DNA from 2 places in the Streptomyces sp. NPDC031121 genome. Region 1 is predicted to be linked to the other one. Evidence: predicted binding sites of a transcription regulator. Region 1 holds the regulator's gene; the other holds the start of a gene.
The links. Region 1 encodes HspR, which represses chaperone genes until heat shock. Its sites were predicted from a motif close to TTGAGNNNNNNNNNCTCAA; they were not measured.
Positions count from the first base shown of each region.

Region 2: the regulator HspR is predicted to act here: its motif matches at 2,617-2,635, upstream of lon (endopeptidase La).

Region 1 is NZ_JBVIGV010000014.1:4,797-20,041, forward strand. Features, by position in the region: gene dnaK (molecular chaperone DnaK) at 161-2,002, shown strand; gene grpE (nucleotide exchange factor GrpE) at 2,002-2,691, shown strand; gene dnaJ (molecular chaperone DnaJ) at 2,740-3,912, shown strand; gene ACZ462_RS24940 (heat shock protein transcriptional repressor HspR) at 3,914-4,384, shown strand; gene ACZ462_RS24945 (helix-turn-helix transcriptional regulator) at 4,539-5,555, opposite strand; gene ACZ462_RS24950 (hypothetical protein) at 5,658-5,912, shown strand; gene ACZ462_RS24955 (Rieske (2Fe-2S) protein) at 5,909-6,223, shown strand; gene ACZ462_RS24960 (pyridoxamine 5'-phosphate oxidase family protein) at 6,401-6,814, opposite strand; gene clpB (ATP-dependent chaperone ClpB) at 6,945-9,530, shown strand; gene ACZ462_RS24970 (YbjN domain-containing protein) at 9,652-10,188, shown strand; gene ACZ462_RS24975 (prevent-host-death family protein) at 10,474-10,959, shown strand; gene ACZ462_RS24980 (hypothetical protein) at 10,956-11,306, shown strand; gene ACZ462_RS24985 (pyridoxal phosphate-dependent aminotransferase) at 11,377-12,546, opposite strand; gene ACZ462_RS24990 (restriction endonuclease subunit S domain-containing protein) at 12,560-13,876, opposite strand; gene ACZ462_RS24995 (N-6 DNA methylase) at 13,876-15,245, opposite strand, start outside.
Region 2 is NZ_JBVIGV010000001.1:487,332-502,576, forward strand. Features, by position in the region: gene ACZ462_RS02300 (hypothetical protein) at 1-499, opposite strand, end outside; gene ACZ462_RS02305 (glycosyltransferase family 39 protein) at 542-1,951, shown strand; gene ACZ462_RS02310 (YfbM family protein) at 1,987-2,493, opposite strand; gene lon (endopeptidase La) at 2,658-5,063, shown strand; gene ACZ462_RS02320 (MarR family winged helix-turn-helix transcriptional regulator) at 5,188-5,631, shown strand; gene ACZ462_RS02325 (protein phosphatase 2C domain-containing protein) at 5,710-6,486, opposite strand; gene ACZ462_RS02330 (sensor histidine kinase) at 6,886-10,617, shown strand; gene ACZ462_RS02335 (roadblock/LC7 domain-containing protein) at 10,614-11,129, shown strand; gene ACZ462_RS02340 (DUF742 domain-containing protein) at 11,126-11,548, shown strand; gene ACZ462_RS02345 (GTP-binding protein) at 11,529-12,146, shown strand; gene ACZ462_RS02350 (styrene monooxygenase/indole monooxygenase family protein) at 12,230-13,639, shown strand; partial or broken gene ACZ462_RS02355 (C40 family peptidase) at 13,807-15,245, opposite strand, start outside; gene ACZ462_RS02360 (RNA polymerase sigma factor) at 15,214-15,245, shown strand, end outside.

The DNA of each region.
Region 1 (15,245 bases):
CCCGCGTCCCCCACTCGGGCGCGCCCCGCTCGAAGTCCGCTCGCGGCTGAGCATAAGACCCAGATAGAAGTTGAGCCGACCCGACTCACCTCTGTTGACGGAGCCGGGCCGGTGCGGCACCCTTGAGTCTGTTCCACTCAAGTCAGCTGGAGGAATCGAAATGGCACGTGCGGTCGGCATCGACCTGGGCACCACTAACTCCGTCGTCAGCGTTCTCGAAGGCGGCGAGCCCACCGTCATCACCAACGCCGAGGGCGCCAGGACCACGCCGTCCGTCGTCGCCTTCGCCAAGAACGGCGAGGTCCTCGTCGGCGAGGTCGCCAAGCGCCAGGCGGTCACGAACGTGGACCGCACCATCCGCTCGGTGAAGCGCCACATGGGCACCGACTGGAAGATCAACCTGGACGGCAAGGACTTCAACCCGCAGCAGATGAGCGCCTTCATCCTGCAGAAGCTGAAGCGCGACGCCGAGGCCTACCTGGGCGAGAAGGTCACCGACGCGGTCATCACCGTCCCGGCGTACTTCAACGACTCCGAGCGCCAGGCCACCAAGGAGGCCGGCGAGATCGCGGGCCTGAACGTCCTGCGCATCGTCAACGAGCCGACCGCCGCCGCCCTGGCGTACGGCCTGGACAAGGACGACCAGACCATCCTCGTCTTCGACCTCGGCGGCGGCACCTTCGACGTGTCGCTGCTGGAGATCGGCGACGGCGTCGTCGAGGTCAAGGCCACCAACGGCGACAACCACCTCGGCGGCGACGACTGGGACCAGCGCGTCGTCGACTACCTGGTCAAGCAGTTCGCCAACGGCCACGGCGTCGACCTGTCCAAGGACAAGATGGCGCTCCAGCGCCTCCGCGAGGCCGCCGAGAAGGCGAAGATCGAGCTGTCCTCCTCCACGGAGACCACGATCAACCTGCCCTACATCACGGCGTCCGCCGAGGGCCCGCTGCACCTGGACGAGAAGCTCACCCGCGCCCAGTTCCAGCAGCTGACCGCCGACCTGCTGGAGCGCTGCAAGACCCCGTTCCACAACGTCATCAAGGACGCCGGCATCGCCCTGAGCGAGATCGACCACGTCGTCCTCGTCGGCGGCTCCACCCGCATGCCCGCCGTCGCCGAGCTCGTCAAGGAGCTGACCGGCGGCAAGGAGGCCAACAAGGGCGTGAACCCGGACGAGGTCGTCGCCATCGGCGCCACCCTCCAGGCCGGCGTCCTGAAGGGCGAAGTCAAGGACGTCCTGCTCCTCGACGTCACCCCGCTGTCCCTCGGCATCGAGACCAAGGGCGGCATCATGACCAAGCTCATCGAGCGCAACACCACGATCCCGACCAAGCGGTCGGAGATCTTCACGACGGCCGAGGACAACCAGCCGTCCGTGCAGATCCAGGTCTACCAGGGTGAGCGCGAGATCGCGGCGTACAACAAGAAGCTCGGCATGTTCGAGCTGACGGGCCTGCCGCCGGCCCCGCGCGGCGTCCCGCAGATCGAGGTCTCCTTCGACATCGACGCCAACGGCATCATGCACGTGACCGCGAAGGACCTCGGCACGGGCAAGGAGCAGAAGATGACCGTCACCGGCGGCTCCTCGCTCGGCAAGGACGAGGTCGACCGGATGCGCCAGGAGGCCGAGCAGTACGCGGAGGAGGACCAGCGCCGCCGCGAGGCCGCCGAGACCCGCAACCAGGCCGAGCAGCTCGTGTACCAGACGGAGAAGTTCGTCAAGGACAACGAGGACAAGGTCCCGGGCGAGGTCAAGACCGAGGTCGAGGCCGCCGTCGCCGAGCTGAAGGAGAAGCTCAAGGGCGAGGACACCGCCGAGATCCGCACCGCCACCGAGAAGGTCGCCGCCGTCAGCCAGAAGCTCGGCCAGGCCATCTACGCCGACGCGCAGGCCGCCCAGGCCGCCGGCGGCGCCGGTGACGCGGGCCAGGCCAAGGCCGACGACGACGTGGTCGACGCCGAGATCGTCGACGAGGACAAGCCGAAGGGCGCGCACTGATGCCGGAGGAGACCCAGGGTTTCGACGAGAAGCCCGAAGTCCCCGACGGCGCCGCCCCTGAGGACGCCGCCGAGCCGAAGACCGCCGACTCCTCCCCGGAGGAGCCGGCGGCCCCGGCCGGGGACTCCGGAGCACGGTCCGCCACGTCCGCCCCGCAGGACGCGGACGCGGCCCTCCTGGCGCAGCTGGACCAGGCGCGCACGGCCCTCGCCGAGCGCACCGGCGACCTCCAGCGGCTCCAGGCCGAGTACCAGAACTACCGCCGCCGCGTGGAGCGGGACCGGGTCGCCGTCAAGGAGATCGCGGTCGCGAACCTGCTGACGGAGCTGCTGCCCACCCTGGACGACATCGGCCGGGCGCGGGACCACGGCGAGCTGGTCGGCGGCTTCAAGTCGGTGGCCGAATCGCTGGAGACCGCCGTCGCCAAGCTCGGCCTGCAGCAGTTCGGCAAGGAGGGCGAGCCCTTCGACCCGACGATCCACGAAGCCCTGATGCACTCGTACGCGCCGGACGTCACCGAGACGACCTGCGTGGCGATCCTGCAGCCCGGGTACCGGATCGGGGAGCGCACGATCCGCCCCGCGCGGGTCGCCGTGGCCGAGCCCCAGCCGGGCGCGGCCCCCAAGTCCGAGTCCGCGGAGGGCGACACGCCGTCGGACAAGGACGCGGATGCTCCCGAAAAGGGCTGACGTCCCGGGGCGTGGTCAGATGAAGGCACGGGAGGAGGGACACCGGGGATGAGCACGAAGGACTTCGTCGAGAAGGACTACTACAAGGTCCTCGGTGTCCCGAAGGACGCCACCGAGGCCGAGATCAAGAAGGCGTACCGGAAGCTCGCCCGCGAGTACCACCCGGACGCCAACAAGGGCGACGCCGCAGCCGAGGAGCGCTTCAAGGAGATCTCCGAGGCGAACGACGTCCTCGGCGACGCCAAGAAGCGCAAGGAGTACGACGAGGCCCGCGCCCTGTTCGGGAACGGCGGGTTCCGCCCCGGTCCCGGCGCGGGCGGCTCGTTCAACTTCGACCTGGGCGACCTCTTCGGGGGCGCCCAGCCCGGCGGCGCCGGCGGCTTCGGCGGCGGCCTCGGCGACGTGTTCGGCGGGCTGTTCAACCGCGGCGGCGCCGGTCCGGGCGCCCGGACCCAGCCGCGCCGCGGCCAGGACATCGAGTCGGAGGTCAGCCTCTCCTTCACGGAGGCGGTGGACGGGGCCACGGTCCCGCTGCGGATGTCCTCCCAGGCTCCCTGCAAGGCCTGTTCGGGCACCGGCGACAAGAACGGCACCCCGCGGGTGTGCCCGACCTGTGTCGGCACCGGCCAGGTGTCGCGGGGCAGCGGCGGCGGCTTCTCGCTGACCGACCCGTGCGCGGACTGCAAGGGCCGCGGCCTGATCGCGGAGAGCCCCTGCGAGGTCTGCCACGGCAGCGGCCGCGCCAAGTCCTCCCGGACGATGCAGGTCCGGATCCCGGCGGGCGTCTCCGACGGCCAGCGGATCCGGCTGCGCGGCAAGGGCGCACCGGGCGAGCGCGGCGGACCCGCCGGCGACCTGTACGTCGTGGTCCACGTGGGCAGCCACCCGGTGTTCTCCCGCAAGGGCGACAACCTGACGGTGACCGTCCCGGTCACGTTCACCGAGGCGGCCCTGGGCGCCGACATCAGGGTCCCGACCCTGAACGGCCCCGCGGTGACGCTGAAGCTTCCGCCGGGCACCCCGTCCGGCCGCACGATGCGCGCCCGCGGCAAGGGCGCCGTCCGCAAGGACGGCACCCGCGGCGACCTGCTCGTCACGGTGGAGGTCGCGGTTCCGGCCGCGCTGTCGGACAAGGCCCGTGAGGCCCTGGAGATGTACCGCGACGCGACGGTGTCGGAGGACCCGCGCGCCGCGCTGTTCGAGTCCGCGAAGGGAGCATGACATGGACGGCCGCCGACGACAGCCGCGGTTCGGTGGCGGGGCGTACGAGCTGACCGACGAGACCCCGGTGTACGTGATCTCGGTGGCCGCCCAGCTCTCCGGCCTGCACCCCCAGACGCTGCGCCAGTACGACCGTCTCGGCCTGGTCTCCCCCGACCGGACCGCGGGCCGCGGCCGGCGGTATTCGGCCAGGGACATCGAGCTGCTCCGCACGGTGCAGGCGCTTTCCCAGGACGAGGGCGTCAACCTCGCCGGCATCAAGCGCATCATCGAACTCCAGAACCAGGTGGCCGCCCTCCAGGCGCGCGTGGCCGAGCTGTCGGCCGCGGTCGACGGAGCGGCCGCGGTGATGCAGCAGCGCGAAGCCCAGGTGCACGCCTCGTACCGGCGGGATCTGGTCAAGTACCAGCCGCCGGCGGCGGGCAGCGCCCTGGTCGTCTGGCGGCCCGCGCCGAAGCGGTCCGCGGACTGACCGCGGCCCCCGCTGCGCCCCCGCCCAGGCGCCCCCGCGGGGGCCCGTACGGTGCGCGCAAGGCCCCGCCCGGTCCTCCGGGCGGGGCTTTGCGCGTCCGGCCGCCGGGGGCCGGCCTCAGGCGTCTGCGCGGGCCTGCCGGGCCCGCCCCCGCTCACTCTGGGTCGTCCTCCTCCAGGATCCCCGACCGGGCGATGAGAAAGCCGAGTTGGGCGCGGCTGCCGCTGCCGAGGATGCCGGCGAGCTTGGCGATGTGCGCGCGGCAGGTGCGTACGTTCATGCCCAGCCGGCGGGCGATCGCCTCGTCCACGTGCCCCTCGACTAGGAGTTGGGCGATGGTGCGCTGCACGCCCGAGATGCCGTCGCGGGTGTGCCGGTAGGTGACCTCCTCCTGGAGCGGCACCGCGCGGTGCCACAGCTGCTCGAACACCTTGATGAGGTAGTCGACGAGGCCGGGGTGGCGCAGCTCCAGGGCGACCTGGCGGTCGTCGCTGGCGGGGATGAAGGCGACGGTGCGGTCGAAGATGATGAGCCGCTCGAAGAGCTCCTCCAGCGTGCGGACTTCGACCTTGCCGGCCTTCAGGATGTCGATGTACGCGAGGGTGCCGCGGCTGTGGCGGACGGTGTGCTGGTAGAGGGTACGGATTCGGACACCGCGGTCCGTGAGCGGCTGGTCCCGCTCCAGGGCTTCCGTAAGCTCCAGACTGGGGCGTGCGCCTCCGGGCTGGACGGTCAGCATCTCGGTGTGGCACTCGGCGGTGGCCAGGTTGAGGGCGGCGTTGATGGCGTCGAAGCCCTCCAGCACGGTGATGGCGTGGGTGCTGGCGGGTGCCTGCGCGCTGATGGCGAGGAACGGCTCGAATGCCTCGGACAGTTCGAGGGAGTCGCGCCGGCGGTCGCGGATCTCGCGCTCGATCGGGTGCAGCCGCTGGGCCAGTGCGACCGCCGGCGGAACCGGGCGGAGCGAATTGACGTCATCGGGATCCGGCTGCAGCAACGCCAGATCGAGCAGGCAAGGAGCCGTTTTCACGTCCGCACGTGCGATGCGGCCGGTGCGCAGCGCGCTCGTATAGAGCCGTGCGCCCTCGCTGCACAGGTCGGTGACCGCATGGGGATGTGTCGCTTTTGTTGTGTTTAGTGCCAAATCTCCACCCCCCAGGGTCCTGAACATGCAAGAACATGATGCATCGTCCCTGTGGCAGCGACGTGCCTGAATGAGCCATCGTCTGACAGGCGGGGGAGAGGATTTCATCAAGTGAGGACGAAGCCGACCATGAACAAGAGAATGCTTCGCTCGGCGCTTGCCACCGTCATCTTCTCGGCTGTGGCCGGTCTGGGACTCGCCGGAGCCACGCTGGGGGGCGCCGGAGGGGGTGCCGCGGACATCCGGGCGGCGCTGCTGGAGGACAGCGGATGGCGTGAGCCGTCGATGGACAGCGGGTGGCGTGCCGCCCCGCTGGACAGCGGATGGCGCTCCGCCCCCGCCGACACCGCGTCCGCCGGACTTGTCGTGGAGAGCGCGGCATGACCCCCGACGACCGCGGCTTCCGCCGCGAGATGGCTTCCGCATACCGCTCCGGCTGGCAGTTCATCGACCTCGCGACGGCCATCCCCCAGGTCGGCGACTCGCTGATGGTCACCCTCTTCGGCCAGCCGATCGTGATCACGCGCGAGGAGGACGAGGACGTCCGGGCCTACCGCTGCCTGCGCCGCCCCCGCGGCGCGCCGCAGCCGGTCCGCTGCGAGGTGCGCTACGGCATGGTCTTCGTGAACCTCGATCAGCGCGACCACCAGCTCTTCGAACCCGACATCACCACCGCCACCCCCCGCAGTGCCTGAGGCGATTCCCCCGTCGTTGCAGATCGCCCCAGGTGCTTCCCCCACACAACGGCGCCATCGTGGACCTGACCACGATGGCGCCGTTGTGATGTCCGCGTCCAGTAGCCGAACCGGACAAGCAGAACCGGACAGCACCCGCGGGGGCGGGCCCGCGGCCCGGCCCGCACGGCCGTCCGCTCAGGCGCGGCCCATCGCCCGGTCCAGGGCGATCTCGATCACGACCCGGTCCGGGTTCGGCGAGGGTGTGCGCCCGTAGCGCTCCGCGTAGCGCGCCACCGCGTCGGCGACCGCCTCCGCCTCCGTGCGGACGACCGCGCGGCCCTCCAGCGTGGCCCAGCGGCGGCCCTCCATCTGGCACACGGCGACGCGCGCCGCGCCGGCCGGCGACGCCTGCGCGGCCAGCACGTTGCGGACCTTCTTGCTGTGCCGGTTGCTGATCACCCGGGCGAGCCCGGCGGCGGGGTCGTAGGTGACGCCGACCGGCACCACGTGCGGGGTGCCGTCCGGGCGGGGCGTGGTCAGCGTGCACACGTGCCGCTCCCGCCAGAAGGCCAGGTACTCGGGCGCCGGATGGCGAACGTCATGGGACATGCGGAGAGACTACGATCCCGGGCTTGAGTGGAATAGACTCAACTTTGCGCACGTTGTCTCTGTCAGATCCTGCGGCACCGACATGCACCCGCAGCCGCACCCGCACCCGTACGGAGAGGAGAAGCCGCCCGTGGACGCCGAGCTGACCAACAGGAGCCGGGACGCGCTGAACAACGCCACCAGCCGTGCCGTCAAGGACGGGCACGCGGACCTGACCCCGGCCCACCTCCTCCTCGCCCTCCTCGCGGGCGAGGACAACGAGAACGTCACCGACCTCCTCGCCGCCGCCGAGGCCGACCAGGCCGCCGTCCGCGCCGGCGCGGAGCGGCTGCTCGCCGCCCTGCCCAGCGCCACCGGCTCCACGGTCGCGCCCCCGCAGGCCACCCGCGAGCTCCTCGCCGTCCTCGCCGAGGCCGACCAGGAGGCGGGCAGGCTCGGCGACGACTACCTCTCCACCGAACACCTCGTGATCGCCATCGCCGCCAAGGGCGGCGCGGCGGGCGAGGTCCTCTCCGCCCAGGGCGCCACCGCGGCCAAGCTGCTGGACGCCTTCCGACAAGCACGAGGAGGACGGCGGGTGACCACCCCCGACCCCGAGGGCCAGTACAAGGCCCTGGAGAAGTTCGGCACGGACTTCACCGCAGCCGCCCGCGAGGGCAGGCTCGACCCCGTCATCGGACGCGACCACGAGATCCGCCGCGTCGTCCAGGTCCTCTCCCGCCGCACCAAGAACAACCCCGTCCTGATCGGCGAGCCCGGCGTCGGCAAGACCGCCGTCGTCGAGGGCCTGGCCCAGCGCATCGTCAAGGGCGACGTCCCCGAGTCCCTGCGCAACAAGCGCCTCGTCGCCCTCGACCTCGGCGCGATGGTCGCCGGCGCCAAGTACCGCGGCGAGTTCGAGGAGCGCCTGAAGACCGTCCTCGCCGAGATCAAGTCCAGCGACGGCCAGATCATCACCTTCATCGACGAGCTGCACACCGTCGTCGGCGCCGGAGCCGGCGGCGACTCCGCCATGGACGCCGGCAACATGCTCAAGCCCATGCTGGCCCGCGGCGAGCTGCGCATGGTCGGCGCGACCACCCTCGACGAGTACCGCGAGCGGATCGAGAAGGACCCGGCGCTGGAGCGCCGCTTCCAGCAGGTCCTCGTCGCGGAGCCGACCGTCGAGGACACCATCGCGATCCTCCGCGGCCTCAAGGGCCGCTACGAGGCCCACCACAAGGTGCAGATCAACGACAGCGCCCTGGTGGCCGCCGCGACCCTGTCCGACCGGTACATCACCTCCCGCTTCCTGCCCGACAAGGCCATCGACCTCGTCGACGAGGCCGCCTCCCGGCTCCGCATGGAGATCGACTCCTCCCCGGTGGAGATCGACGAGCTCCAGCGCGCCGTCGACCGCCTCCGCATGGAGGAGCTGGCGCTGAAGAACGAGTCCGACCCGGCCTCCGTGGAGCGCCTGGAGAAGCTCCGCAAGGACCTCGCCGACAAGGAGGAGGAGCTGCGCGGCCTGACCGCCCGCTGGGAGAAGGAGAAGCAGTCCCTCAACCGCGTCGGCGAGCTCAAGGAACGCCTGGACGACCTGCGCGGGCAGGCCGAGCGCGCCCAGCGCGACGGCGACTTCGACACCGCCTCCAAGCTGCTCTACGGGGAGATCCCGGCCCTGGAGCGCGAGCTCGACGAGGCCTCCGAGGCCGAGGCGGAGGCCGCGAAGGACACCATGGTCAAGGAGGAGGTCGGCCCCGACGACATCGCCGACGTCGTCGGCGCCTGGACCGGCATCCCGGCCGGCCGCCTGCTGGAGGGCGAGACGCAGAAGCTGCTGCGCATGGAGGCCGAGCTGGGCCGCCGCCTGATCGGCCAGGGCGAGGCCGTCCGCGCCGTCTCCGACGCGGTGCGCCGCACCCGGGCCGGGATCGCCGACCCGGACCGCCCGACCGGCTCGTTCCTGTTCCTCGGCCCGACCGGCGTCGGCAAGACCGAGCTGGCCAAGGCGCTCGCCGACTTCCTCTTCGACGACGAGCGCGCCATGGTCCGCATCGACATGTCCGAGTACGGCGAGAAGCACAGCGTGGCGCGGCTCGTCGGCGCCCCTCCCGGCTACGTCGGCTACGAGGAGGGCGGCCAGCTCACCGAGGCGGTGCGCCGCCGCCCGTACAGCGTGGTCCTGCTGGACGAGGTGGAGAAGGCCCACCCCGAGGTCTTCGACATCCTGCTCCAGGTCCTCGACGACGGCCGGCTCACCGACGGCCAGGGCCGCACCGTCGACTTCCGCAACACCATCCTCATCCTGACCTCGAACCTCGGCAGCCACTTCCTGATGGACCCGACGGCCACGCCCGAGGAGAAGCGCGAGCGGGTCCTGGAGACGGTGCGGGCCTCCTTCAAGCCGGAGTTCCTCAACCGCCTCGACGACCTGGTCGTCTTCTCCGCCCTCAGCGGGGACGAGCTGGCCCGGATCGCCGAGCTCCAGGTGGCGCGGCTGGCCAAGCGGCTCGCCGACCGCCGCCTCGCCCTCGACGTCACGCCCGCGGCGCTGGCCTGGCTGGCGGACAAGGGCAACGACCCCGCGTACGGCGCCCGGCCGCTGCGCCGCCTGATCCAGACGGCCGTGGGCGACCGCCTCGCCAGGGAGATCCTGGCCGGCGAGGTCCGCGACGGCGACACCGTCCGGGTCGACGTCGACGGGGACGGCCTCCGCGTGGGCCGGGCCGAATAGGCCCGCGACCGCTCCGGGCGGACCAATCGTGTCCGCTCGGAGCGGATCGCACGTGCGGGGCTGGACACGGGGTAGGCGCCATGGGGGAGGATGACAGCATCCGCACGAAGGGAAGAACACGGTGAGCATCGACCCGGCCTCGATTCCGAATTTCGGAGGGCAGCAGCCCGAACCGCAGGCCACAGGACCGGCGGGCCCCGTGGTCCCCGACCAGGATCTGGTCAAGCAGCTGCTGGAGCAGATGGAGCTCAAGTACGTCGTCGACGACGAGGGCGACCTCGCGGCGCCGTGGGAGGAATTCCGCACCTACTTCATGTTCCGGGGTGAGGCCGAGCAGCAGGTCTTCTCCGTCCGCACCTTCTACGACCGCCCCCACGCGATCGAGGAGAAGCCCAGGCTCCTGGAGACCATCGACGACTGGAACCGCCGCACCCTGTGGCCGAAGGTCTACAGCCACACCCACGACGACGGCTCCGTCCGCCTGATCGGCGAGGCGCAGATGCTGATCGGCACCGGCGTCAGCCTGGAGCACTTCGTGTCCTCCACGGTCAGCTGGGTCCGCGCCTCCATCGAGTTCGACAAGTGGCTCGTGGAGCAGCTGGGCCTGGAGAAGGACCTGGAGGCCGACGAGGAAGGCAAGGACGGCGAGGAGGGCTGACCCCTCCGGCAAGCCGCCGCACCCGAACGGGAGCACGGGCGGGCCCCGCGGCCACACCGGCCGCGGCGCCCGCCCGCGCCGCGTCAGGAGCCCAGCCGCCGAAGGCGGGCCAACCTGATCCGGAGCAGCTTCGTGTGCCGTGCGGAAGCCCTGACGGGGGCGGCCGCAGAACAGGGCCGGTCTGGAGGAGCCAGCGGCCCGGGTGCCGCGCGTACCCGCCCACCCGTCCTGCGCACGGAACACCGAGGTCTGGCACTCAGAACACGATCTGAGTAAAGTCTGAGTATGAGCCTTGCTTACCTGGGAGCCGAACCCGAGTCGGTTTCGTTCACGGATCTGTCGAGAAACCCGAAGGCCGTAGCTGCCCGGGCCGCCGCCCTCGGTGCTCTGCGTGTCACGCATCGGGACGCGCCCGACATGGTGCTGACGACGGCCGTGCACGCGGAGCGCACCGAGGAGAACCTCACGACGGCGTCCCGGCTCTTTCTCGCGCTCATGAAGCACGATGACGGAGTTCGGTCGCTCCTGCTGGCGCTGCCGGATGTCTTCCCGTGGGTGCGGCATCTGGACGACGAAGAGATGCGCGCGTTCACCGTGGAACTCCTGGAAGCGCTTTCCGATGCGGCGGAGCTGGGTGCGCGGGAGGCCGTGCACCGCGCGCTCGTCTCCTGGAGGGCGACGGCTCGTATCAACGCGGATCCGGAGCAGCTCAAGGAAGCTCTGCGTCCGCTCGACGGGGATGGCCTGGGGTTGGTCGAGGTGGGCGGGTGAGCCCGAAGAAGGGCGATCGTGTCAGCGTCCCACCCCTGAGCGGGTGGAACGTGGTCTTCGGGACCACGGAAGCCGTGACGGGGTGGGAGGAGCTGTGCCGCGCGGCGCTTTCCAGTGCCCACCGCTGCCTGGAGGCGCTGCGCACCGACCCGCTGTCGCGTGACAACTGGAACCGTCAGCACCAGCTACGCGGGCGGCTCGCCACCAAGGAGTGGAAGGGCTCCGCTTTGGAGCAATGGGAGTTCGAGGTTACGAGTGGCGGCCGTGTGCGCTATCTGGTCAGCCCCGAGACGTCGACCGTCCTCCTGGTCTACGCATCCACGCGGCACCCAAAGGACACCGAGTAACCCGTAGTTCCCGTGCGGCACGGGCTCCGGCTGAATGGGCCCCGTGCCTGCACGTCCGTCTGGCTTGCGCTCAGCGAGACAGTCGACCGAGGCGCTCGACCGCCTCTTCCAAAACAACCGTCCGCTTGCAGAAGGTGAACCGGACCTGGCTGCGGCCTGCTTCGGGATCGTCGTAGAAGACGGAGTTGGGGATGGCGACGACGCCGCAGCGTTCCGGGAGGACGCGGCAGAAGGCGTAGGCGTCCTTCTCGCCGAAGGGCGTGATGTCGGTGGTGATGAAGTAGGTGCCCTCCGGCTGGTAGACCTCGAAGCCGGCCGCCCGAAGGCCGTCGCCGAGGACGCCGCGCTTGCGTCGCAGGTCGGCGCGGAAGCCGTCGAAGTACGTGTCCGGCAGGCGGAGGGCTTCGGCGACCGCGTACTGGAAGGGGCCGGCGCTGACGTAGGTCAGGTACTGCTTGGCGGTTCGGACGGCGGAAACGAGCGGGCCGTCCGCCATGACCCAGCCAACCTTCCATCCGGTGAAGGAGAAGGTCTTGCCGGCGGAGGAGATGGAGACGGTGCGCTCGCGCATGTCGGGGAGGCTCGCGATCGGGACGTGGGCGGCGCCGTCGAAGACCAGGTGCTCGTACACCTCGTCGGTGACCACGAGCAGGTCGTGCTCGACAGCGAGCGCGGCGATGGTGCTCTGCTCGTCGGCGGTGAGGACCATCCCGGTCGGGTTGTGCGGGGTGTTGAGGAGCAGGAGGCGAGTTCGCGGGGTGATCTTGGATCGCAGCTCGTCCAGGTCCGGGCGAAAGGACGGGGCGCGCAGGGTGAGCGGTACTCGCTTCGCGCCGGCCATGGCGATGCAGGCCGCGTAGGAGTCGTAGAAGGGCTCGAAGGCGATCACCTCGTCGCCGGGCTCCAGCAGCGCGAGCATGGTCGCCGCGATCGCCTCCGTCGCGCCCGCGGTGACCAGGACCTCCGTGTCCGGGTCGAAGGTCAGGTCGTAGAAGCGGCGCTGGTGGTCGGCGATCGCCTCGCGCAGCTCCGGGATGCCCAGGCCCGGCGGGTACTGGTTGCCGCGGCCGTCGCGCAGCGCTCGTACGGCGGCCTCGCGTACGGACTCCGGGCCGTCCGTGTCCGGGAAGCCCTGGCCCAGGTTGATCGCGCCCGTCGCTGTCGCCAGTGCCGACATCTCCGCGAAGATCGTCGTCCCGAGCCCGTCCAGCCTGCGGTTCAGCAGCGGCCTGCCGCCCATGTCTCCACCGTCCTCACTCGTGTCCCCGTCGATTCTCCAGGGACCATCCTGGCTCACGGCCGGTCCTGCTCTCTCGGGGTGAGGGGACCTCAGTGAGGCGAGGAGCGTGAGAGCCCCGTTCGTCCGGCTCGGCGGTCGGCTCCCGGAGAACGCCGGCTTTCGCCGAGATGTCGCGCAGGAGTGTGTCCCGCAAGGCATGCAGTGTCGTGATCTTGGAGACCAAGAATCTTGCCATCGCGTGCAGGGGCTCGGCCGTCCTGTGGAAGTCAGCGCGCGTGCACCGGTCCGGCCATGTGACCTCCAGGCGTTTGAGGGCGCCGGCGGAGATTTCCCGGCCATTCTGGCCTTGCGCTAGCCGTGTGATGTCACCGCTTCGGCTCCTGAGCTCGTGGAACAGCCACCAACCGTTCTCGACCTCGATGGGCCTGACAGCGACGACACCTCTGAGTGGTGTCGCCGGTCGACAGGGCACAGCGATGTGCGCGCCGTCGGAACGGGTGCTCAGCATGAGAGTGCCGGGAGGATGTACCTCACCGGTGCTCGCTGAGCCGCTCAGACGGAACTTCTGGACGTGAGGTACGGGGAGGTCGTAGAGGTCTCTGGGGGCGACTACATCGATGGTGGGTTCTGTGGCCAACGGGGGAAGCGAGCGCTCGGCACCTTTACCGGTCTTCGGTTTGGCGACTTTCGCCAGCGACTGTGTTTCCCACGGTGGAGCCGACGATGCGCAGCTGTCGTGCAGTGCATCGGCCAGCTCCACCGCCTTGCGCGCGGTTGCCTGGTAGAGGGAGGACATCTCTTCGATGAGGCCGAAGGCCCGGTGGTAGGCGGTGATGACGTCCGGTGGGGGCAGCGGAAACGGCATGCGGCGGAGGGTGTCAAGGCTGATGGTGGGCTCGACGTGGGCCGTCACGTCCTCGTCGATCCTGGCCTTCGCCGTGGGTGTCTGAAGCCAGATGCGCAGCCATCGCGCGATGTCGGGCTCGGCGCGGATGATGCCGATCGACCTGGTTGCTGTCCATCCCGCGTGCTCGGCGGTGACCAGCGCGGAATCGCCCACTCGCCGGACGAGTACGACGGCCAGGTCTCCCTCCCTGAGAGTTGCCCGGCTGGGTGCGGAGTCGCCCGGACGGCACTCATTGGCCCTGGGCGAGAGGATCTTGCCGTCCTGGACGAAAGTCGAGCTGACGACTCCTGCCGGCTGGTCGGCAGCCGCCTCGTCGAGGTAACCGGAGGTGGTGTAGATGTCTCTGCGGGTCCGCTCGATTTCGATGGAGGTCGTCTGCCAAGCCGCTTTACCCGAGGAGACCTGGTTGACATTGGCTTCCATTAAATCTCCTCCAGGACGTCCAGCAGTCGAAGTTCCAGCTCACGCATCTGCTCGAACTGATCGGCCAGTTCGAGCTTGAGCTGCTCGACCCGGCTCCGCGTGTCCCGTTCAGGGCTGGGAGGCTCCACCGCGTACGAAGTCGGCATCAGGCTGTACTCGCGGTCGGCGATCTCCTCGGTGGAGCAGCTTCGGGACCAACCGGCTGCGTCGTTGTACGGCGAGGCCGCAGCACCGTCCTCGGAGAGGCCACGCCAGGCCGCCAGGGTGTTCAGGATCAATGCCGTGTTCTTGTCGCCCAGCCTCCGCGCTCTCGAGTCCGGGACCGGTTCGAAGGCTCGCCGTGCGTTGACGAAGAGCACCTGCCGGCGACGGTCCAGGGCACCCCAGCCAGGTCGCGCGCTCTTGTCTTTGTTGAGCACCCACAGACAGGCGGGGGCCTTGGTGTGACCGAACACGCGAGGCGGCAGAGCGATCACGCACTCGACGAGATCGTCACGCAGGAGGCGTTCGCGGAGCCTTCGGGTGACGGGCTGTCTGCTGTTGGCGACACTGTCGGCCATCAGGAAGACGGCGCGTCCGCCCGGAGCCAGGGCATGCGCGATGTGCTGAATCCACGCGGAGTTGGCGGATCCTCGGGGCGGCGGTTCTTCCGGCCACCGGGGATCGATAGGGACTGGGGTCCCCGACCGGCGGGTGCCCTGCTCTGTCTTGTCCTCCGGCGCCCAGCCGCGCTGGTTGAAGGGAAGGTTGGCCAGGATGATGTCGTAGGGATCGGGTTCCGGCTCCGCCAGGCTGTCCCCGGGTGGGAAGACATGAGCCGTGATCCCCCGCACCGCGAAGTTCATGCGGGCCACCTGTGAGGTGTGGGCGTGCTGCTCCTTTCCCTGCAAGGACAGGGCCGGGTGCAGCTCGACGCGCTCGCGGACATAGCGGTGACTCTCGATGAGCAGTCCCCCCGAACCGCAGACCGGGTCCAGCACTCTGTGCCCGTCGCGGGGGACGGCCGCACCGACCATGAGCCGCGCCATGTCACTCGGCGTGAAGTAGTGACTGCCGTCTGCCTGGTCCGCCGAGAGGTCACGGAGGCACTGGTCGAGCAGGGGCCCAACCCGCTGGGCGGCGCCGAGGACCTGGACGAGAGCGTGCAACGGGCCTTCGGAACCAGGGGGCGGAACGGGCATCAGGTTCCTCGTGTCCGCGTCGGCGCCTTGTTCGTCGGCTGCGGGAAGCCAGTGGCTCAGACACTTGCTCACGGCAGCGCGGAATCCCGAACCGCGCCCTGACGGCTGCCTCAGCAACCACGACCAAGTCGGCACGCCGGTGCCGGTGCCGGTGGCGGGGTGCGCGGTCCGGCTCAGGTACAGCAGCC
Region 2 (15,245 bases), on a different contig from region 1:
GGACGGGTTGCAGCCCTGCCGGAACGGAGCCGTCGGCGGTCGCCACCTCGCGTCCCGCGTGCACGAACGCGTACGTGAACCCGTCGAAGACGGTCCCGCCGGCCGTCGAGACCCGCGGCAGCCGCGGGAAGTCCGCCGCGGCGAGTGCGGCGCGCAACTCCGCCAGGCCCTCCGGCGAGAGCCGGCCCGAGCCCGCCGGCCGGCCCTTGCCGTCCAGGCGTACCCACGAGCCGTCGCCCTTCACCAGCAGGCTGGTCGTCTTCCCGGCGTAGCCGCCGCTGCGGGTCACCGCCACCAGCCGCTCGGCGGTCGAGGAGGGCGCGGCCGGTGCCGGGGCGGCGTCGGATGACGCAGGCGGCGTGGAAGGAGCGGCCGTCGCGGGCGGCGCGCCCGCCGGCGCGGCCGACGGGCCGTCCCCGGGCGCCGGGCTGCACCCGGCCGACACCACCGCTACCCAGGCCAGCGCTCCCGCCGCCCCCACCACTCTCCGTGCGCGCACACCCACCCCCCGCAGGACCCCTCGGTCGGCCGACCCCCGAGTATGGACGGCGCACCGTTCCCACGGAACCCACCGGAGGACCGCATCCGCACCGCCGCCCGGCGCGCACTGCCGCCGCTGCTCGCCCTCGCCCTCGGCCTGTGGGGGCTGGCGCGCGCGGGCAGCATGTGGCGGGACGAGTCCGTCACCTGGCAGGTCGCGCACCGGCCGCCCGCCGGGCTGTGGGACCTTCTCGGGCAGGTCGACGCGGTGCACGGCCTCTACTACCTGCTGGTGCACACCCTCTTCCGGGTCTCCGGCACCGGGCCGGACGCGGCACTCGACGGCGGCCTGTGGATGCTGCGGCTCCCCTCCGTCGCCGCGACCGCCCTCGCCGCCGCCGGCGTCGCCGCGGTCGGCCGCCGCCTCGCCGGAGAGCGGGCCGGCCTCCTCGCCGGGGCCGTCTACGCGCTGCTGCCGCCCGTGCAGGCGTACGCCCAGGAGGGCCGCTCGTACGCGCTGGTCGCCGCAGCCGTCGCCTGGGCCACGTACCTGATGCTGCGCGAGCGCTGGGCGGCGTACGGGGCGGTCATGCTCCTCGGCTGCTGGCTGCACGAGTTCGCGGTCCTCGCCCTGGCCGCGCACGCCGTCACCGCCCGCCGCTCGCGGGGCTGGCGGCGCAGCGCCGCCGCCGTGCTCGTACTCCTCCTGCCGCTCGCCGCGGTCAGCGCCCGGCAGGCCGAGCAGCAGCTGGGCTGGCTCGGCCGGCCGAAGTGGCACGACTGGGCGGCGTACACGGCCGTCACCGCGGCCGTGTGGCTGCTCGCCCGGCGCGGCGCCCTGCCGGACCGCCTCACCCGGGTCGCCGTGCCGCTCGCGCTGCTCCCGCCGGGACTGCTCCTGACGGTCTCCCTCGTCCACCCCTGGTACGTCGACCGGTACGTCCTCTACTCCCTCGCCGGACCGGCCCTGGCCGCCGGGGCCCGCCTCGCCGCGGCGCGCGGCCCGCTGCCGTGGGTGCCGGTCGCCGCCCTGCTCGTACCCGCCGTCTGCTGGTCGGTGTGGCTGCGGACCCCCGAGAGCCGCAAGGACGACGCCCTCGCCGTCGCGGCCGCCGTACGCGAGCAGGCCCGCCCCGGCGACCCGGTGCTGTTCATGCCGGCCCGGCGCCGCGAGTGGCTGCTGTCCTCGCCCGGTGTGTACGGCACCCTGACCGACCTGGCCCTGGAGCGCACCCCCGCCGCCTCGGCGACCCTGTGGGGCACGGAACTGCCGCCGGAGGAGATCCGGGCCCGGCTGCTGGCGTCACCGCGGGTGGTGGCCCTCACCGACCCGGAGGGCCAGCCGCTGGACCCCTACCCGCGGGAGGCGGTGAAACGGGAGGTCCTGGCCGCCCACTTCGACCTCTGCTCGGTGACGCAACTCCACGGCGCCCGCCTCACCGTTCACGCCCGCCGCGGCACGTGCCCGTAACCGGCTGCCCGGAACACCCGCCGCCCCGCCCCCTGTCACGCCACCCATACGAGCATCCCGTCCCCCTCCCGGGCGGCGTCCCGGAAGAAGCGCTCCAGCTCCCGGTAGTGGTCCAGCACCCAATCCAGCGGTTCCCCCCGCTCCCACACCGCGGCCGGATACACCTCCTCCGCGGCCAGGGCCCGCGCGGTGACCCCCTCGACGAGCACTTCGGGCGGCGTGGCCGCGAGGGCCTCGGCGGCCGCGGCGACGCGGTCCGGCGCGAGGTGCCGTGGCGGCCCGTACCCCCAGTGCGGAGCGCCGGGCACGGCGGCGTCGCCGTACACGACGTCGACCGGGAAGCCGATCCGGTCCAGCAGCACCGACAACGCGTGCCACGCCTTGTCGGTGCTGTGACACCGCCCCGGCACCGACTCCGCAGACGACGCCCCCCACTCCGCCTCGGCCAGCCCCTCCGCGAGCTCCCGCGCCCACTCCGGCTCGCGCAGCGCCCGCCGAAACTCGGCCGGCCGCAACCGCACGTACATCCCGATCATGCCCATGCCCGGAGGCTAAGCCGCACCACCGACAGCGCCGCCCCACCTCTGACCCCACCTCCGGCCACCCACCCACCCCGTTCGCCCCAGGCGAACGCCTGTTGGGGAACATCAACCCGCGCATATCCATTGAGTCGGTGTAGCTCAACTTGACTGCCGGAAGGAAGATCATGGCTTCGACGTCCGTAACGCTCACCCTGCCCGTGCTGCCGCTCGACGACGAGGTCGTGCTGCCCGGAATGGTCGTCCCGCTGGACCTGTCCGACGCCGAGGTGCGGGGTGCCGTCGAGGCCGCGCAGGCGGCGGGCGGCAGTGGGAAGCCGCGGGTGCTGCTCGTCCCGCGGGTCGACGGCAGGTACGCCGGCACCGGTGTGCTCGGGACCGTCGAGCAGGTGGGCCGCCTCGCCGACGGCGATCCCGGCGCCCTCATCCGCGGCGTCGGCCGTGTCCGCATCGGCGCCGGCACCACCGGCCCCGGCGCGGCCCTGTGGGTCGAGGGGGAGAGCGTCGACGAGCGGCTCGCCGACCCGCTGCCCGGCGCCGTCACCGAGCTGGTCAAGGAGTACAAGGCCCTCGCCACCAGCTGGCTCAAGAAGCGGGGCGCCTGGCAGGTCGTGGACCGCATCCAGCAGATCGAGGGCGTCTCGGCGCTCGCCGACAACTCCGGCTACTCGCCGTTCCTGACCGTTGCCCAGAAGGTGGAGCTGCTGGAGACCGCGGACCCCGTCGCCCGCCTCCGGCTCGCCATCGCCTGGCTGCGCGACCACCTTGCCGAGCAGGACGTAGCCGAGTCCATCGCCAAGGACGTCCAGGACGGCGTCGACAGGCAGCAGCGCGAGTTCCTGCTGCGCCGCCAGCTCGACGCCGTCCGCAAGGAGCTCCGCGAGCTGAACGGCGAGAAGGAGGGCGAGGAGTCCGACGACTACCGAGCCCGCGTCGAGGCCGCCGACCTTCCGGAGAAGGTCCGCGAGGCCGCGCTCAAGGAGGTCGACAAGCTGGAGCGGGCCAGCGACCAGTCCCCGGAGGGCTCCTGGATCCGCACCTGGCTGGACACCGTCCTCGAACTCCCCTGGAGCGAGCGCACCGAGGACGCCTACGACATCCGCGGCGCCCGCGCCGTCCTGGACGCCGAGCACTCAGGCCTCGCCGACGTCAAGGACCGCATCACCGAGTACCTCGCCGTCCGCAAGCGCCGCTCCGACCGGGGGATGGGCGTCGTCGGCGGCCGCCGCGGCGGAGCCGTCCTCGCCCTCGTCGGCCCGCCCGGCGTCGGCAAGACCTCCCTCGGCGAGTCCGTCGCGCACGCCATGGGCCGCAAGTTCGTCCGCGTCGCCCTCGGCGGCGTCCGGGACGAGGCCGAGATCCGCGGCCACCGCCGCACGTACGTCGGCGCGCTGCCCGGCCGCATCGTCCGCGCGGTCAAGGAGGCCGGGTCCATGAACCCCGTCGTCCTCCTCGACGAGATCGACAAGCTCGGCTCCGACTTCCGCGGCGACCCCGCCGCCGCCCTCCTCGAAGTGCTCGACCCGGCGCAGAACCACACCTTCCGCGACCACTACCTGGAGGTCGAACTCGACCTCAGCGACGTCGTCTTCCTCGCCACCGCCAACGTCCTGGAGGCCATCCCCGAGGCCCTCGCCGACCGCATGGAGCTGGTCCGCCTCGACGGCTACACCGAGGACGAGAAGATCGTCATCGCCCGCGACCACCTGGTGCCCCGCCAGCTGGAGCGCGCCGGCCTCGCCGCGGACGAGGTCGTCCTGGAGGACTCCGCCCTGCGCAAGCTGGCCGGCGAGTACACCCGCGAGGCGGGCGTGCGCACCCTGGAGCGCTCGATCGCCCGCCTGCTGCGCAAGGCGGCCGCCCAGCACGAGCTGGGCGAGCGGGACCTGCCCCTGCACGTCGGCGCCGACGACCTGCGCGGGCTCATCGGGCGCCCGCACCACGTCCCGGAGTCCGCGCAGGACCCCGCCGAGCGGCGCACCGCCGTCCCCGGCGTGGCCACCGGCCTGGCCGTGACCGGCGCCGGCGGGGACGTCCTGTTCGTCGAGGCGTCCCTCGCCGACCCGGAGACCGGCGCGGCCGGGCTGACCCTGACCGGGCAGCTCGGCGACGTCATGAAGGAGTCCGCGCAGATCGCGCTCAGCTTCCTCCGCTCGCACGGCGCGGAGCTGGAACTCCCCGTCGCCGACCTGAAGGACCGGGGCGTGCACATCCACTTCCCGGCGGGGGCCGTCCCCAAGGACGGGCCGAGCGCCGGCATCACGATGACGACCGCCCTGGCCTCGCTGCTGTCCGGCCGGCAGGTCCGTACCGACGTGGCGATGACCGGCGAGGTCTCCCTCACCGGCCGGGTCCTGCCGATCGGCGGCGTCAAGCAGAAGCTGCTCGCCGCGCACCGCGCCGGCCTGACCACCGTCATCATCCCCAAGCGGAACGAGGCCGACCTGGACGACGTGCCCGCCGAGGTGCTGGAGCGGCTCCAGGTGCACCCGGTGACCGACGTGCGCCAGGTGCTGGAGCTGGCGCTGTCCCCGGCGGACGCCGCCGCGCCGGCCGTCCCCGCGGCGGCCTGACCCCGGCACCGGCCGGCACGGCCCGGGATCCCGTTCCGGCGGGGTCCCGGGCCGCGCCCGCGAGCGCTGCGAAATACTGGTGCCCCTCGGCACAGCAGTGCGGACACACGGACAGGAGCGGCACGTGCACGGCAGCGAAGACCAGGAGTTCCTCGCCCTGGAGCGGGAACTGTCCGTCTTCCTCCGGCGGGCCCGCGCCTCCTCCGGCGAGATGGCCCGCGCCCTCCACCCCGAACTGGAGCCCGCCGCGTACGGGCTGCTCGTACGCCTGGAGGCGGCCGGCCGCCAGCGGGCCACCGAACTCGCCGCCTACTTCGGCGTCGGCAAGGCCACCATGAGCCGCCAGCTGCGCGCCCTGGAGGTCCTCGGGCTGGTGGCCCGCGAACCGGACCCCGCGGACGGCCGCGCGTTCCTCGTCGGGCTCACCGAGGAGGGCCGCGAGCGGTTCCTGAAGGTGCGCGGCGCCCGCCGCGAGCGGTACATGCGCAAGCTGGCCGACTGGGACCGCGGCGAGGTCGCGGAGCTGGCCCGGCTGCTGAACCAGCTCAACCAGGGCGAGGACTGCTGAGAGCCAGGGCCAGGGCCAGTGCCAACAGGGGCGGGGCCTGACCTCGGGGCCGAGGGCCTTCGGCTCCGACGGCCCCGCCTACAGCTCCGCGTACGCCGCCGACGCGTCGTCGTGCCGCTTGCCGCGGGCCCGGCCGCGGCGGTCCGGGTCCGACTCCAGGGCGCGCACCCGCCCGATCAGCCCCTGCGCCCCCTCCTTGCGCAGCACCGCCAGGCACTGCGCCCAGTCGCCCTCCCCGAACGTGTCTGTCCACCGGCTCGCCCCGTCGGTCAGCACCGCCAGCGACCGCACTTCCTCCCGCGGCGTGCGCCCGGCCACCGCCCGGGCGGCCACCGCCGGGTCCGCGGCCGCCGTGAAGAAGCCGCCCTCCGCGTTCCGCAGAGCGTCCGCCGACTCCCGCGTCCGCAGCGCCGCGCGCGGGATCCGGTCCAGCCGGTCGTCGAGCACCGCCGACACCGCCCCGTCCGGGGCCTCCAGCAGCAGCACCGAGTCCGACAGCACGAGGTGCTCCACCCCCTCCGCGTCCCAGCGGACGACCACCACCGTGGCCTGCGGGGTGCGTACGTGAGAAAGGTCACACGTCTCCCGGTGGGCGTCGGCCGTCGCGCGGATCGACTCCGCCAGGATCCGGGCCAGGGGCATGTCCCGCCGCGAACCGGACAGTTCGGTCAATCGGCCCCCCAGGCGGGCCGTGAACCACGGGACTCCGTGCGAGCAGCCCGTGTCGCCGGCGGGCGGCGTGACCCCGTCCAGGGCGACGAGTACGCCGCCCCCCGCGGCGGGTGTAGCGGCTGATAGCCAGTCCTCGTTGGGGCGTTCCGGGTCTCCGGGGGCCGTGGCGAGGTCGATGCGCATACGGGCATTCTGCCCACCGCCGCCCCCTCGCGGGGCCGCCCCGCGCCGAAAAGTCCGTACCAGAGCGGGCGGTGGCATCCGGCTGCCGTGCCGCGGCCCCCCGGGGGCACCCGCGCGCCCCGGCCGCATGTGGGCGCGCATACTGCCAAAGCCCCCACCGATCTTTCAACCACCCGTCCGCGGAGCGGCGCGGCGGCCGGGATGCCGAGTTGGTCGCCAACTCTTCCGTGATGTTCACTCGTTCGAGTGGCCGGGTGGGCGATGTCGGGCTCTCTCCCCAACACACTGCGAAGGTCTGAGGCGGTACGAGGGGGCAGGGGGCGTTTACTTGTTGACCGGCCGTTACCTCGGCCACACGAGTAGACGAGCACGAGCACACGTACAGGATTGCGAGCACCGGTGCAGAAGAAGCGGTCTCGGAAGAACGGCACCGCCACCGACGGACCCGCCCCCGCAGGACGCCGCGTCCACGTACGCAGCAGGCTGGTCGTCGGCGTCGCCGTCGCCGGCCTCACCGTCCTCGCGGCCGGCGCGCCCGCCGTCGTCACGGCCACCCGCGAGCTGAACGACTCCCAGCAGCTCGTCACCCTCGCCGAACAGACCCGGCACACCCTCACCCTCGCGCACCTCCTCGCCGACGAGCGCGACGCCGTCGTCGAGTACGTCGCCAAGGGCCGGCCCGGAGGCCAGGCCAAGGGACCCGTCCAGGAGCGCGCCGCCCTCACCGACCGGCGCATCGCCGAGGTCCAGGCCGAAGCCGAGGCCCAGGCCGACGAGCCCCTCGCCAAGGCCGCGGGCCGCATCCAGGGCGTCCGCACCGAGGCCGTCGACGGCAAGGGCACCGCCCTCGCCGCCCACCAGGCCTACGCCGGCGTCCTCGCCGAACTCCTCGCCCCCGGCGACCGGCTCGCCGAGCAGACCCCGCCGCGCGCCGAGGCCGCTCTCGCCACCACCCGCCCCCTGGCACCCCTCGGCCAGGCCGTGGAGCAGGCCTCCGCCACCCGCGGACTGCTCCTCGCCGCCCTCGCCGTGCCCCGCAGCGAACAGGGCGCAGGGGCCGCCGCCGCGGACGAACTGTCCGCCGCCGCCCAGCGGGCCCGCGTACGGGAGCAGGCCGCCCTCGACGACTTCACGCGCGCCGCCCGCCCCGACGTACGCCAGACCCTCGCCGCGACCGTCACCGGACCCGAGGTCAAGGCCGCCGACGAGCACCTCAAGCGGCTCACCGAGCGCCCCACCCTCTCCACCGCCGACCGCAAGCTCGACGGCGCCGCCCTCGCCCCGCCGCTGACCGCCCGCATCGACCGCATGCGCTCCGTCGAGGCCACCCTCGCCGGGCAGCGGGCCACCGCCCTCGCGGCCCTCCGCGACGACGACGTGACGCGCCTGGAACTCGTCATCGCCGTGCTCGGCGTCCTCTTCCTGGTCGCCGTCGGCGTCGCCACCGCCGTCGCCCGCTCCCTCACCCGGCCGCTGTCCGTCCTCCGGCGCGGCGCGGCCCGCCTCGCGACACCCGAGGGCTCCGTCGAACCCGTCCGCTTCACCGGCCGGAACGACGAGTTCGCCGAAGTCGTCCGCCACCTCAACGCGGTCCGCGAGCAGACCGTCTCCCTCCACACCAAGATCGCCGGCATGGACGCCGACCGGCGCCGCCTCATCGGCCGCAACGAAGCCCTGTCCAGTGGCCGGGACGCGCTCGAAGCGGAACTCCGCGACCTGCGGGCCGGCCTGGAAGAGCACCGGCGGATCATGTCTGCCACGTCGGTCTCGCTGTCGCTGCGCAGCCTCGGCCTCGTCGAGCGCCAACTCGCGGTCATCGAGGAGCTGGAGGCCAAGGAGCAGGACCCGGACCGGCTCGAGACCCTCTTCCGGCTCGACCACCTGGCGACCGTGATGCGCCGCCACAACGAGAACCTCCTCGTCCTCGCCGGCCAGGAGCACGGCACCGGCGGCGGGGCGCCCGTCCCGCTCGTCGACGTCATGCGCGCGGCGGTCAGCGAGATCGAGCGCTACGAGCGCGTCGACCTGGCCGTGGCGCCGTCGTTCACCCAGGTCGCCGGACACGCCGCCGACGACATCTCCCACGTCCTCGCCGAACTGCTGGAGAACGCCACGACGTTCTCCCCGCCCGGCGTCAAGGTCAAGGCCTCCGCCCGCCACCTCGACACGGGCGACGTGGTCTTCCGCGTCGTCGACGAGGGCATCGGCGTCACCGCCGACCGGCTGGAAGCGCTCAACGCCCGCCTGGCCACCCCCGACGCGTACGACGAGGAGACCGAAGCCGAACACGGCCTCGGGCTCGGCCTCTACGTGGCCGGACGCCTCGCCGCCCGGCACGGCGTCACCGCCGAACTGCGCGCCGGGCAGTACGGCGGCACCGAAGCGCTGGTCGTCGTCCCTGCGGCGCTCCTCCAGGACGGGCCGCCGGCCGCGTCCCCCGTGCACACCTTCGCCGCGCCGGGCCTGCCGCGGTTCCAGCTGCCGGGCGTCGTCGCGGAGGCCAACGAGCACATCCTTCCGCCGCGGATGCGGCCGGAGGAGGGCGCGGGGGCGGCCGGAGTCGGGGCTGTCGGCGCCGCTGAGGGTCCCGAGGTTGGCGGGGCTGCCGGTGCCGCTGGTGGTGCCGAGGCCGTCGGTGGTGCTGCGGGCACCGGGGTCGAGGAACCTGTCGAGGCATACGGGGCGTTCGGCGCTTCAGTGGCTGCGGGGGAAGCGGCCCCGGGTGGTGCGGCCGATGAGACCGGTGCGCTCGAAGAGGCGGCCGAGGCTCCGGGCGCGCGTGCGGCCGGGCCGGCCCCGGACCCGCTGTTCGACCCACTGACGGACCCGCTGCCCGAGCCGGGCGCCGACCCGCTGCCGCAGGTTGCTGCCGAGTCGCTGCCGGGGGTCGCTGCTGATCCCCTGACGGACCCGCTGCCCGAGCTGGGCGCTGAGTCGCTGCCGGGGGTTGCTGCTGATCCCCTGACGGACCCGCTGCCTGAGCTGGGCGCTGAGTCGCTGCCGGGGGTTGCTGCTGATCCCCTGACGGACCCGCTGCCCGAGCTGGGCGCCGAGTCGATGCCGCAGGTTGCTGCTGATCCGCTGACGGACCTGCTGCCGGAGCCGGGCGCCGAGTCGATGCCGCAGCTCGATGCCGAGTCGCTGCCCGAGATCGCCGCCGACCAGCAGGACGTGCCGGCCGCCGCGGCGCAGGGGGACGTGCCCGCGCAGGGCGAGCCCGCCGACGGGGTGGGGGACGTGCCCGCGCAGGGCGATGTTCCCGCCGAGGGCATGCCGGCCGATTCCGCCGCGCCGACGGATCTCGCCAAGTCGGCCGACTCGTCGGCCGGGTCCCCTGCCGGGCACGGGTTCACCGCGCCCGCGCAGGCCGTTGCGCCCGTCACCCTGGCCGACGCCTTCGCCGCCGAGGCCGCGGCCGCCGCCGACGGCCCCGCCGCCGACGCGCACGCTGCCGCGCCCGAGGGAGCGCCCGCGCCGCTGCCGATGCGCCGGCGGGTCCCGCAGCAGGAGGTGCCGCCCGCCGAGCAGGTGTTCACCGCGCAGACCCCGGCCGACCGGGATCCGGGCGACGAACTCCTCGCTCGTGTCGTCCCCGACACGGAACGGTCCGCCTCCGGGGTGCCCGACACCGGCCCGGCGGCCGCCGAGTCCTCGCCCGCCGCCGCCCCGCCGGCCGTCGTACCGGACGGGGACCCCGCGCTGCCCGGGCAGTCCGCCGCACCCGTCGCCCCCGACGCGGAACGGCTGCCCCCGACCGACCATGTCTTCACCGCCGGCGGCGGCGTACCCGATGCGGCCGAGCCGCACCGGCACGCCCCCGCCGACAACGAGCGGGTCCCCCGCCAGGGCAGCCACCCCCAGCCCGGCATCGCGGAGGCCGTCACCGACAAGGGCCTGCCGAAGCGGACGCCCCGCGTCGTCGCCGCCGGCCGGGCCCCGACGGCCCCCGGGGCCGCCGCCGGACCCGGCGCGGCCCCGGCACGGCCGGCCCCGCGCCGCGTCGACGCGGAGGAACTGCGCCGCCGGCTCGGCGGGTTCTACCAGGGGACGCGGGACGGGCGGCGCGTCGTCGCCGCCGAGCTCGCACAGGACACCGACCAGGGGGACACCGCACAGGAGGCACGCACATGACCGCGCCCAGTACGTACGGACTGAGCACCCAGGCCCGCAACCTGCAGTGGCTGCTGACCGACCTGGTCGAGGAGGTGCCCGGCGTCAACTCCGTCGCCGTCGTGTCCTCGGACGGGCTGCTGCTGCTGTCCTCCGACCCCGGCGGCGCGGCCGCGTCCGCCCGGAGCGGCCCGGGCCCGGGACACGGTCCGGGCGGCGGCGGCCGGGCCAGGGGCCCGCGCGGCGCCTCCGCCGACCTCGCCACGATCGTCTCCGGCCTCGGCAGCCTCACCACCGGCGCGGCGGCCCTCATGGAGGGCGGCGACGTCAAGCAGACCATGGTCGCCATGGAGCACGGCTCCGTCTTCGTCATGGCGATCAGCGACGGATCACTGCTCGGCGTGCACGCCACGCCGGACTGCGACATGAGCGTCGTCGCCTACCACATGGCCCTGTTCGTCGGCCGCGCCGGACACGTCCTCACCCCCGAAGTCCGCAGCGAGCTGCGCCAGTCCATGGAGAACACCCCGTGAGAGGTACGGCCTCCGACCGGCTGCCTATACGCGGAGCCGATCGCCGACCCGCCCGCGTCCGCCCGTACTCCCTCACGGGCGGCCGCACCCGCTTCACGCAGGTCCTGCACGTCGAGACGTTCGTCGCCGCCCTCGACAGCCGCGTCTCGCAGCCGCAGCAGCCCGGCGGCCCCGGCGCGGCGGCGGACCGGGACGCCGACCGCATGCCCGAGATGCCGGCCATCGTCGAGGTCTGCCGCCGCATGCGCACGATCGCCGAGATAGCCGCCCTGCTCAAGCTGCCGCTGGGCGTCGTCCGCGTCCTCGTCAGCGACCTCGCGGACCAGGGCAGGGTCCGCGTCTACGGCACCGGGCACGGCCCGGGCCGCCCCGACCGCGCACTGCTCGAAAGGGTGCTCAGTGGCCTTCGCCGTCTTTGAACCCGCCATCGACGACGACCCCGTCCGGCCCTGGCAGTACGACCGCTCCCGCGCGCCCGTCGCCGTCAAGGTGCTCGTCGCGGGCGGCTTCGGCGTCGGCAAGACCACCTTCGTGTCGTCGGTCTCCGAGATCGCGCCGCTGCGCACGGAAGCGGTGATGACGCAGGCCAGCCTGCCCACCGACGACCTGTCGGCGACGCCGGAGAAGCACACCACGACCGTCGCGATGGACTTCGGCCGGGTCACCCTCGCCGACGACCTCGTGCTGTACGTGTACGGGACGCCCGGCCAGGAGCGGTTCTGGTTCATGTGGGACGACCTCGTGCGCGGCGCGATCGGGGGGATCGTCATGGCCGACACGCGCCGCCTGCGCGACTGCTTCCCCGCACTCGACTACTTCGAGAGCTGCGGGCTGCCGTACGCCGTCGCCGTCAACCACTTCGACGGCTCCCACTCGTACGAGCCGGAGGACGTGCGGGAGGCGCTCACCATCCCGGACCGCATACCCGTCCTGATCATGGACGCGCGGCGCCGGGAGACCGTCGTCGAGTCGCTGCTCACGCTCGTCGGGCACGCGCTCGACGCGACGCCCGAGTAGCAGGAGACCCAACCGCCCCGCCCGCGCCGTCCTTCCCGCCCGCACCACCAGCCACCCACCCGTACCCCGAAACGAGACGTGAGATGCGCAAGATACTCGTCGTGGGGGCCGGCCAGTCCGGTCTCCAGCTCGCCAGCGGCCTCCAGGCGAAGGGGTACGACGTCACCCTCATGTCCAACCGGACCGCGGACGAGATCCGCACCGGGCGGATCATGTCCACGCAGGTCATGTTCGACACCGCGCTGCGGCACGAGCGCGACCTCGGGCTCGACTTCTGGGCCCGGCACGCCCCCCGGATCCAGGGCCTCGGCGTCTCCGTCGCGGGGCCCGACGGCGCCCGCGCCGTCGACTGGCTCGGGCGTCTCAAGGCGTACGCGCAGTCCGTGGACCAGCGGCTGAAGATGGCGGGCTGGCTCGACGCGTTCGTCCAGCAGGGAGGCCAGCTCGTCGTGCACGGCGCGTCCGTCGCCGACCTGGACTACTTCTCGCGCACCTACGACCTGGTGCTGGTCGCGGCCGGCAAGGGCGAACTCGTCTCGATGTTCGGGCGGGACGAGGCGCGCTCCCCGTACGGCAGCCCGCAGCGCGCGCTGGCCGTCTCGTACGTGCACGGGCTCGCGCCGAGGCCCGAGCACCCGGGGACGGAGGCGGTGCGCTGCAACCTGGTGCCGGGCGTCGGCGAGCTGTTCGTCATGCCCACGCTCACCACCTCCGGGCGGGCCGACATCCTGTTCTGGGAGGGGATCCCCGGCGGCCCGCTCGACGTGTTCCGCGGCGTGACCGACCCGGCCGAGCACCTGCGGCTCACCCTGGACCTGATGAAGACGTTCACGCCGTGGGAGCACGCACGCACCGGGAAGGTCGAACTGACCGACGCCGGCGGCACCCTGGCGGGCCGGTACGCGCCGGTCGTCCGCAACCCGGTCGGGCGGCTGCCGGGCGGCGGGGCGGTGCTGGGCGTCGCGGACGTCGTCGTCGCGAACGACCCGATCACCGGACAGGGCGCGAACTCGGCGGCCAAGTGCGCGGCCTCCTACCTGTCGTCGATCCTGATGCACGGGGACAAGCCGTTCGACGAGGCGTGGATGAAGGCCACCTTCGACAAGTACTGGTACACCACCGGCAAGCCGGTGACCCAGTGGACGAACGCGATGCTGGCGCCGCCGCCGGCGCACGTGCTGGAGCTGATCGGCGCCGGCGGGCGGTACCAGGAGGTGGCGGACCGGTTCGCCAACGGCTTCGACAACCCGGCCGACTTCGACGCGTTCTTCTACGACCCGCAGGACGCGGCGGACTACCTGGCGGAGGTGGGGGGCGCGGAGGCGGCTGCGGAAGCGGAGGCCGAAGCGGAGGCCGAGGCGGCCGGTTCCGGAAGGGTGGCCGGTTCTGGTTCGGCGGCCGCTTCCGACGCGGCCGGTACGGTGCCGGCTTCCCGGCCGGTGCCGGATTCCGGTGCGGCGTCCGCGCCGTCGGGCGGTCCGGCCGCCGAGTAGCCGGTGTCGTCCCCGGCCTCGGCCGTCCCGGGCAGCGGCGGCGGGACGAACGAGGCCAGCGGGGCGTCGCCCGCGTCGGGGCGCACCGCCCCCAGCAGCGGATTCGCGGCGATGGGGGACACCTTTACCGGGGCACCCGGCCGCGGGGCCTGGATCACCTTGCCGTCGCCGATGTAGAGGGCGACGTGCGTGGCCGTCGGGAAGTACACCACCAGGTCCCCCGGCCGCAGCCGGTCCAGCGGCACCCGCGGCAGCCGCGCCCACTGCTCCTGGCTGGTGCGCGGGATCGCCCGGCCCGCGTGGGCCCATGCCTGCGAGGTCAGGCCCGAGCAGTCGAACGCCTCCGGGCCCTCGGCGCCCCACTCGTACGGCTTGCCGACCTGCGCGGCGGCGTACGCGAGGGCCGAGCCGCCGGCGGCCGTCGGGGTGCGGGCCGCCGCCGAGGCGGGCGCGCCCAGCGCGCCGGACGCCAGCAGGTCGCGCTGCGCGGAGGCGGTGTCCCGGGCCTCGCGGGCGTCGACCCGGGCGACCTGGTCGGGGGTCAGGGCGGCGAGTGCCCGTTCGACCTCCCGGAGCCTGCGGTCCGCCTCCTCCTTGAGCTCCTTCTTGCGGGCCGCGCCCGCCTGCTGGGAGTCGAGGGCCTTGCGGGCCGCGGTGGCGAGGGTGCCGGCCCGCTGCTCGCCGCGGGCGAGGCGGGCCAGGACGCCTGCCTGGCGGGCGCCCTCGCGTGCGGCGAGGCGGCGCTGGTCCTGGGCCGCCCGGAGATCGCCGGTGAGCAGCATCCTGCTGTACGGGGACAGGCCGCGCACCCCCTGGTACTGCTCGCGGGCGATCCGCCCGGCGGCGGCCCGCTCCGCGTCGAGGGCCGCGCGGGCGCGTCCGAGTTCGGTGCCCAGGCGGCGTTCGTCGTCCTGGCGGGCCTTGAGGGCGGCCTCGGCGGCGTTGTAGGCCTCTGCGGCCTCCTCGGCCTGGCGGTAGAGCGCCTGGAGGCGGGTCAGCAGGGCGCCGACGGAGTCGGTGGCGCCGGCGGTGGCCGGGGCGGTGGCGCCGGCGGTGGCCGGGGCGGCGGGGGCGGGAAGCGGGGTGGGTGAAGCGGAGGGTGAAGCGGAGGGGGTCGGGGTGTCGGCCGGTGCCGTGACCGGTGCCGTGCTCGGGGTCGCCGTCCCGGCCGTGGTCGTGGCCCTGGTCGTCGCCGTACGGGCGGTCGCGGCGTGGGCGGACGGGCGCGCGGCTCCCGTGGGGGCAGCGGCCGGGGCGGTCGCACTCGGAGCGGGGGCCGGCGTCGCGGCCGGCAGCGGGTCGGCGTGCGGGGCGGGGAGCGGTCCGGCCGTGAGGCAGGCGGCGGCGAGGCAGGCGGCGGGGAGCAGACGGCGGGGCACGTGGTCACCTCCAGGCCGCCGATGCTGACACGGGCGGTATGACAATCCGCCCACCCTGCGCGGCCCTGCCGCACCGGCCACCCGGACGGCGTACGCGCGGGCGGCCGCCGGGATGAAACGCTCGCGGCGGGCGGGGCCAATAACCGGGTGAGGGGCCGAAGAGGGCCCCGCGGCGGCACCCAGGGGAGGGGCGCGGTGAACGGGACAGGGCGGGAGAAGCAGGTGCG